DNA from 2 places in the Streptomyces sp. NPDC000134 genome. Region 1 is predicted to be linked to the other one. Evidence: riboswitches for the same ligand, from Rfam matches in the RefSeq annotation. Region 1 holds a riboswitch; the other holds the start of a gene.
The links. A riboswitch is a leader RNA that binds a small molecule or an ion and turns the genes downstream of it on or off. The one in region 1 is predicted to bind FMN.
Positions count from the first base shown of each region.

Region 1 (4,163 bases):
ACCCCGGACTCCTCCCGCGGACCGGCCTGCACGCGCTGCTCGCCTGGTACGACGACGAACTGCACCGCTTGGCGACCGACGGCGCGGCCACGACGGACGGCCTGCTCGACAGGTGCCGGTCCGCTGTCTGCCCCGGGGCCGAGCGATGACAGGACTTCCCCTTTCCCACGCCCAACGGCGGCTGCGGTTCCTGGAGCAGGTGGGGGCCGGGGGAGTGGCCTACCGTCTGGCCGAGGGCATACGGCTGACAGGGCCGCGACCTGGACGCCTGCGCCCACCAGGACCTCCCCTTCGACCTCCTGGTCGAGACGCTCAACCCCAGCCGGTCCCTGGCCCACCACCCGCTGTTCCAGGTCCTGCTCGCCTTCGAGAGCCGGGAACCCGGCCGGGCGACCGGCGGCTCGTGGCGTACGTCGTGCCGGCGGCCGGACGCCCCGTCGTCGCCGCCGAGGTGAGACGTGCCGTGGCCGCGGTGCTGCCCGAGGGAGGAAGGGCTGCCGCTGACGGTGAACGGCAAGGTCGACCGCGTCCGGCTGCCCGTGCCCGACCACGGCGCCGGCACGACGGGCGGCGCCCCGCGAGACGACCGTGGGGAGGCGCTGTGCCGGTTGTTCGGCGAGGTGCTCGGTGTGGAGCCGGTCGGACCCGAGGACGGGTTCTTCGAACTGGGCGGCCACTCGCTGCTCGCCGTACGGCTGGTGGCGCGGCTCCGGGCCGAGCCGGGCCGTGAGGTGGCCGTCCGGGACGTCTTCGGCCATCCGACCGTACGGGGGGTGGCCGGATGCCTCGACGGGCCCGCCACGGCACGCCCCGTACTCCGGCGCCGGGCGGCCGCATGACCGAACGCGTTATCGGCCGAGAACCGGTGTTTGCGCGCGGGAGGGGATGGAACAGCTTGGCGCGGCACATGGGCCTGTGGCAGCATATAGCTGCCAAAATCAATCCACACAACGCAAGCGGGGTTCGGTGCAATTCCGAACCGGCGGTGAAAGCCCGCGACCCGGTCGAAGCCATCGACCGGTTGACCCGATGGAATTTCGGGGCCGACGGTTAAAGTCCGGAAGGGAGTTTGCGTGTGTTGGCATTCTGGTGTACACCGGCGCGTTCACCCGGCCGGTGGCCCTGGGCTGTCGCGCTCTTCCGCTCCTGACCTCGCTCGCGCTTGGTGCAAGGCCATGTCGGAAGAGGAGATGGGGATGTTCCCTCTCGAAAGCGTCGAGGACGCCATCGACGCCGTGCGGGCCGGAAGGCCGGTCGTGGTGGCGGATGACAATGACCGGGAGAACGAGGGCGATCTGATCTTCGCCGCCCAGCACGCCACCCCGGAACTGCTCGCCTTCATGGTGCGCCACACCTCGGGATATGTGTGCGCGCCCTTGACCCCGCAGGACTGCGACCGCCTCGAACTGCCGCCGATGTACTCCATCAATCAGGACCGGCGCGGTACGGCTTACACCGTGACCGTGGACGCCCGGGAAGGTGTCACCACCGGAATTTCGGCCGCCGACCGTGCCCACACCATCCGGCTGCTCGCCGATCCGGCCACCACGGCCGGAGACCTGTGCCGGCCGGGCCACGTGGTGCCGCTGCGCGGTGTCCCGGGCGGCGTCCTGCGCCGGACCGGGCACACCGAGGCGACGCTCGATCTCGTACGCCTGGCCGGGTGCCACCCGGCGGGTGTGCTGTGCGAGCTGGTCAACGACGACGGGACCATGAAACGCCTGCCCGATCTGCGCCGCTTCGCCGACGAGTTCCAGTTGCCGCTGATCACCGTCGCCCAGTTGGTCCAGTACCGCCGCAAGACCGGTGACACACACGACGAACGCGTCCTGGCCGTGGGCGTCGCGAGGTGACCCGTACCGACCGCTGAGTCGAGAACCCATCCGCAGCATCGGAGGTACCGTGGAAGTTCGCCGCCCTGACGCAGGACCGGACCGGCCGCAGCGCTCCGCCAGGCCCGAGGGCCTGCACATCGCCCTCATGGGCATCGACGGAGCGGGCAAGAGCACGATCGCCGTCGAACTGGCCGAATCCCTGCGGGCGGGCGGCCACGAGGTGGAAATCGTCAACTTCAAGCGGGCCATGGCGGGCGCGGAACCGGCCACCTCCGGTGTGCTGTCCCACGTGGCGTTCGCCGCCCTGCGCGCCCAGTACGCCGAGGCCGTGCCGGCGGACCCCCTCAACGATCTCGGCGCGCTGCTGGCCGGTGACGACGACGCCGCCAAGTTCTCCGAGATCGAGGAGCGGCTGCGCGCGGTGGACGTCGCGGCCAACAGCGCGCGGCCCCTGCTCTCCTCGGCCGTCCTGGAGATCGTCGGCGGCTTCTGGGTGCACAGCTATGTCGAGTCACGGCTGCGCGACGGCGTGGTCGTCGTCAACGACAGCTTCGGGTACAAACACGTCCTGAAGAACGTGTTGCTGGCCCAGCGCATGTCCGGTCCCGGCTCCCCCGAGCACACCGAGGCGCAGCGCGTCCTGGACACCGCCAGAGGGCTCTTCCACGCGCTGTTCGGGCCGACGTACGGCTACTGGGTCGACACCGATCCACGGCTGGCCGTGCGCTGGCGGGCGGCCACCGGCGATGTCACCACCCCGTTCGAGAGCTACGGTCTTGCCGGGGAGCACGGTGACGCTTCCTTCCTCGCGATGCAGGACCACTGCCGCGACGCCTTCCGGCAGGCCGCGCACGGGTGGCGGTGGCAGACCGTCGCCCTGGCGGACGTTCCGAAGGACGAGAACATCTCCGGAGCTGTCCGACGGATCGAGCAGGACGCCCTGGGCCACCTCGAACGGGTTCGGGCAGCACGGTAGATGAGTAGCGGATACGCCACCGAGAACAGGGGACTCGCCTGGCTGCGCCGGTGCCTCGCCGAGGAGCGGAAGGAGGCCGGACTGGCCTTCAACCCGTTCCGTGACGCCTTTCAGCGGGCCCCCGAAGAGGTCTACGCGCAGTTACGGGAGCGCAGCCCGGTCCACTACAGCCGCCTGCTGGACTGCTGGGTGGTCACTCGGTACGACGACGTCGCCCGAGTCCTGCGCGACCACATCGTCTTCCGCAGCAGCCCGGACGCGACCACCCAGGATCTCGTCGATCCCTACGTCACACTCGACCCCGGCCGCCCCTCCCTGTTCATGCTCGACCCGCCCGACCACACCCGGCTGCGCGGCGCCGTGCGCGAAACCTTCGGGCCCGAGGCGCTACGGCGTCTGGCCCCGCGCCTGGAGGAGTGCGTCCGTCAGGTCGTGTGCTCTTTGGGCTGGGCGGGTGACCGGGTCGATCTGGTCCCGCGGTTCGCCACCGTGATCCCGCTGCGCGTCTTCGAGTTGATCTCCGGGCTCGAACTGCACGCCGACGACCGGGTCACCGGCTGGGTCCGCGACGTCGTGGGCGGACTTGAGCCCATGGCGACGGCACACACCGCCGACCAGGCGCTGACGGCCTATCGGGCACTCGGCGCGTGTCTCGACGAGGGGCGCGCCCGACCGGCGCGGGCAGGGACGCTGCACTGGACCCTGGCCCGCGACGTCGAGGCCGGACGGCTGAGCGAGGCGGAGGCCCGGCAACTGCTGATGTTCCTGATCCTCGCCGGGACCAGGACCGTCTCCGACTTCCTGGCCGATGCCGCCCGGCGGCTGAGCGCGCTGCCGCCCGGGGCCCCCGCGCGACAGCGCGTCGACGACACCCTGGTGGACGACCTGATCACACGGATCTCGCCGGTGCAGATCGTGGCCCGGACGGCGGCCGTCCCGACAGACGTGGGCGGCCGGAGGATCGCCGCGGGGGACCGCGTCCTGCTCGTGCTCGCCTCCGCCAACCGCGACCCGGGACGGGCCGGCCCGGACGTGTCCTTCGGCGGCGGCATCCACCGCTGCGTGGGAGCACGACTGGCCCGACTGGAGGGCCGGTCGGCGCTGGCGTGCCTGCTGGAGACGTTCCCCGGGGTCCGGCTGGCAGAGGCGATGCCCTCGCGCCGGTGCGTCACCCTGCGCAGTTGGGACCGCGTCATCGTGCACTTATGAGTCAAACCGGGAGGGATCGTGCTGGATCAGTCGCACGAACTGGAGATCGCGCGGACCGTGGCCGCCCATCTCCGGCAGGGGGGCCGGTTCGCGGACGACGACTGCGTCATGCTGATCGGCTCCTCGGTGTCCGGCTTCGGCCA
Region 1 is NZ_JBIAZN010000023.1:81,784-85,946, forward strand. Features, by position in the region: gene ACFY32_RS28685 (condensation domain-containing protein) at 1-149, shown strand, start outside; gene ACFY32_RS28690 (phosphopantetheine-binding protein) at 459-839, shown strand; FMN riboswitch at 949-1,077, shown strand; gene ribB (3,4-dihydroxy-2-butanone-4-phosphate synthase) at 1,197-1,853, shown strand; gene ACFY32_RS28700 (hypothetical protein) at 1,903-2,811, shown strand; gene ACFY32_RS28705 (cytochrome P450) at 2,812-4,020, shown strand; gene ACFY32_RS28710 (hypothetical protein) at 4,039-4,163, shown strand, end outside.

Region 2 (4,163 bases), on a different contig from region 1:
GACGGGGCGGCCCGGGACCGGGACACGTTCGTGCTGCTCTGGCTGGGCCTCGGCGTCGGCGCCGCCCTCGTCCTGGACGGCAGTCTGCGCCGGGGCGCCTCCGGCGGGGCGGGCGAGGTCGGCTTCCTGCCGGTGCCGGGCACATCGGGCCTGCCGGCGGCCACGGACTGCGACGGGGGCTTCCACTCGCTGGTGGGGGCGGCGGCGGTGGGGGAGCTGGCGGCGGCTCACGGGGTGGGCCCGGCCCGTGCGACGGGGGCGTCGCGCGAGGCGGGGGCGGTGGGCGGCATGGCCGGCGTGCCCTCCGTGGCCGACCCCGCGGAACTGCTGCGGGAGGCCGTGCGGCGGCGGGGTGCCGACCCCGCCGCCCGGCGGTTCCTGGCCGACCTGGCCGAGCGGATCGCCCTCGGGGCGGCGGCCGTCGTCTCCGTGCTGGACCCCGGCTGTGTGGTGCTGGCCGGGGAGATCGGCCGCGCGGGCGGCGACACCCTCGCCGCCCGCGTCCACGAGCGGCTCGCCCGGCTGTCCCCGCTGCCCACCGAGGTGCGCCCGACCCTGCTGGGCGGCGAGGCCGTGCTGCGCGGCGCCCTGCTGACCGCTCGGGACCGCGCCCAGGAGGAGCTGTTCGCCCAGCGGTAGGCGTCCCGTTCACGGGGCCATTACCGCTCTCCCTGCGCCGTACCGTCCGCCTTGCCCGCCGTACTCCCCGCCGCGCCGAACGCCGCACCGCCCGCCGCCACCCACAGCAGCCCCGTCGGCAGCAGCACCGCCACCCCCAGCAGCGTCAGGAAGCCCGCGCCGCTCGCCGTGGACAGGGGCGTCAAGTGCCGGGCGTGGAAGAGGAGGTGGGGGACCGAGGAGGCCAGGTAGGCCACCAGCGCGGTCAGCACCAGGCGCCGTTCCATCGTGGCCACCGCCGCGCACAGCACGACCGCCACCGCCAGGCTCGCCCCGCCGAAGTCCCGCAGCAGATGCTCGTTGTAGGGCGGCAGGTGCGACACCCAGGGCCACTTCCAGAACAGCTCCGGCAGCAGCAGGACCCACAGCCCCAGCAGGACCTGCGTACCCGCCAGCACGCCCAGCCCCGCCCGCAGCCCCTCGCGTCGGTTCATCGCCCCACGTCCGTCCCCGCTCGTCGGGATCTCCGGTGGGAGCATGCCCGCCGACGCGCCGTTCCGCACGGTCGTCGCACACGGCCGTCGCGCACGGCCGGAGGTGGGAGGCCCGGCGGCGGGCAAGGGCCTTCGTCACCGCCGCCGGGCCGGTCTCGCGGGGAGGACGCGCAGACCCGCAGACAGTAAAGAGGACTAGACCAAAGCGTCAATAGGTATGGACCACTTGGCGGGTGCGGTGATCCTGTGAGCCACTCCACAGCACTCGCCCGCCTGGGCGACGATCAGGCGTGGCACACTGGCCCTGTACCAGAAGCAGCGCACTCCGGGGTCGGTGAAAGTCCGAACCGGCGGTTACAGTCCGCGACCCGGTCGCCTCCAGCGGCCGGTTGACCAGGTGAAATTCCTGGACCGACGGTTAAAGTCCGGATGGGAGGCAGTGCGCGGCGGGCGGGCATACATGCGTGCCGCCGACTGTTTACGGAACCGTCCACAGGGACGGCTCCGCGATCAGGGGCGACGCACCGGATGCCGTCGCCCGTGCATTCTGTCGTCATCGGCAGAGCCCCGGAGTCCGTGCCCGAAGAGGCAGGGAGGACCCGGGAAGTGTTCACCGGAATCGTCGAAGAGCTGGGCGAGGTCACCGCCGTAGAGACCCTCGGCGACGCGTGTCGTTTCCGGCTGCGCGGCCCCGTGGTCACCGAAGGCGCGCGCCACGGCGACTCCATCGCCGTCAACGGCGTCTGCCTCACCGTCGTCGACCACGAGGGCGACGAGTTCACCGCCGACGTCATGGCCGAGACCCTGAACCGCTCCAGCCTCGGCGCCCTCGCCGTGGGCTCCCGCGTCAACCTGGAGCGCCCCACCGCCGTCGGCGACCGCCTCGGCGGCCACATCGTGCAGGGCCACGTCGACGGCACCGGCGAGATCCTTGCCCGCGAGCCGTCCGAGCACTGGGAAATCGTCAGGATCTCGCTGCCGGCGGACCTCGCCCGCTACGTCGTCGAGAAGGGCTCCATCACCGTCGACGGCATCAGCCTCACCGTCGTCGACGCGGGCCCCGACTCCTTCACGGTCAGTCTCATCCCGACCACCCTCGCCCTGACCACGCTCGGCCGCAAGCAGCCCGGCGACCCGGTCAACCTCGAAGTGGACGTCATCGCCAAGTACGTCGAGCGCCTGCTCGCCGCCCAGGGGGGCACCCAGTGAACTGGCTCAATTCCGAAGCGTTCGTCCTCTTCGACCAGCACATCAAGTGGTCCGACATGATCGGCAACGTGATAGGTCTGATCGGTCTCGCGCTCGGCTGGCGGCGCTCGATCTGGAGCTGGCCCGCGCAGTTCCTCTCCGGCCTGATCCTCTTCGCGGCCTTCGCCACCGCCCACCTCTCCGGCAGCGCCGGCAAGCAGATCGTCGTCATGGTCGTCGCCGCGTGGGGCTACTGGCAGTGGAACCGGGGCCGGCGGCAGAGCCAGGACGGCACCGTCGCCGTCCGCTTCGCCAGTTGGCGCGAGCGCGGCGCCCTGCTCGGCACCGCCGCCCTCGGCACCCTCGCGGTCGGCGGCCTCTTCACCGCCGTACCCAGCCTCTCCTGGGACCCCTGGCCGGACGCGTACATCTTCGTCGGCACCGTCGTCGCCATGTACGCCCAGGCCCGCGGCATGGTCGAGTTCTGGTTCGCCTGGCTCCTCGTCGACCTGGTCGGCGTGCCGCTGAACTTCGCCAACGGCTTCGCCTTCTCCGGCTTCGTCTACGTCGTCTACGGCGCGCTCGTCCTGTGGGGCATGCGCGACTGGTGGCTGCGCTCCCGCCAGGGACAGCGGCCCGTCATGGAAGGAGCGCCCGCATGACCGCCCGCCGGTCTCCCGCCGACGCCCCGAGCGGGGCGCTGCGCGGCGCCCCGCTCGCCCCGCCCGTCCTCTACCGCGCCGACGTCCCCGGGGAACTCGTCCTGGACCCCGTCGAGCAGGCCGTCTCCGACATCGCCGCGGGCCGCCCGGTCGTGGTCGTCGACGACGCCGACCGGGAGAACGAGGGCGACCTCGTCATCGCCGCCGAGAAGGCGACCGAGGAGATCGTCGCCTTCATGATGAGCGAGTGCCGCGGCCTGATCTGCGCCCCCATGGAGGGCGACGAACTCGACCGGCTCCGGCTCCCGCAGATGGTCGAGGACAACACCGAGTCGATGAAGACCGCGTTCACGGTCTCCGTGGACGCCGCCCCCGTACACGGGGTGAGCACCGGCATCTCGGCTGCCGACCGCGCCGCCACCCTCCGGCTGCTGGCCGGCGGCGCCGCCGGACCCGGCGACTTCGTCCGCCCCGGCCACGTCTTCCCGCTGCGCGCCCGCCCCGGCGGCGTCCTCGCCCGCGACGGCCACACCGAGGCCGCCGTCGACCTCGCCCGGCTCGCGGGACTGCGCCCGGCCGGCGCCATCGTCGAGATCGCCGGCGAGGACGGCCGGATGCTGCGGCTGCCCGAGCTGATCCCGTTCGCCCGCAAGCACGGCCTGACGATCATCTCCATCGAGGACCTGATCGCCTACCGCCGCAGCGCCGAACCCACCGTCCGCCGCGAGGCCGAGGTCGACCTGCCCACCTCCCACGGCCCCTTCACCGCGTACGGCTACCGCTCCACCGTCGATGGCGTCGAGCACGTCGCCCTCGTCCACGGCGACCTCGGCGACGGCCGGGACGTCCTCGTCCGGGTCCACTCCGAGTGCCTCACCGGCGACGTCTTCGGCTCCCAGCGCTGCGACTGCGGGCCCCAACTGGACGCCTCCCTGGCCCGCATCCAGTCCGAGGGCCGCGGCGTCGTCGTCTACCTCCGCGGCCACGAGGGCCGGGGCATCGGCCTGATGTCCAAGCTGCGCGCCTACGAACTCCAGGAGCGCGGCCGCGACACCCTGGACGCCAACCTGGAACTCGGCCTGCCCGCCGACGCCCGGGACTACGGCGCCGGCGCCCAGATCCTCAAGGACCTCGGCGTCCGCGGCGTCCGCCTGCTGACCAACAACCCCGACAAGTCCGCCGCCCTGGAGCGGCACGGCAT
Region 2 is NZ_JBIAZN010000005.1:56,262-60,424, reverse strand. Features, by position in the region: gene ACFY32_RS09090 (ROK family transcriptional regulator) at 1-639, shown strand, start outside; gene ACFY32_RS09085 (hypothetical protein) at 660-1,112, opposite strand; FMN riboswitch at 1,429-1,559, shown strand; gene ACFY32_RS09080 (riboflavin synthase) at 1,719-2,321, shown strand; gene ACFY32_RS09075 (nicotinamide mononucleotide transporter family protein) at 2,318-2,962, shown strand; gene ACFY32_RS09070 (bifunctional 3,4-dihydroxy-2-butanone-4-phosphate synthase/GTP cyclohydrolase II) at 2,959-4,163, shown strand, end outside.
Region 2: it holds a riboswitch for FMN, as region 1 does, so the genes downstream of both, ACFY32_RS09080 (riboflavin synthase) here and ribB (3,4-dihydroxy-2-butanone-4-phosphate synthase) in region 1, are expected to answer to the same signal.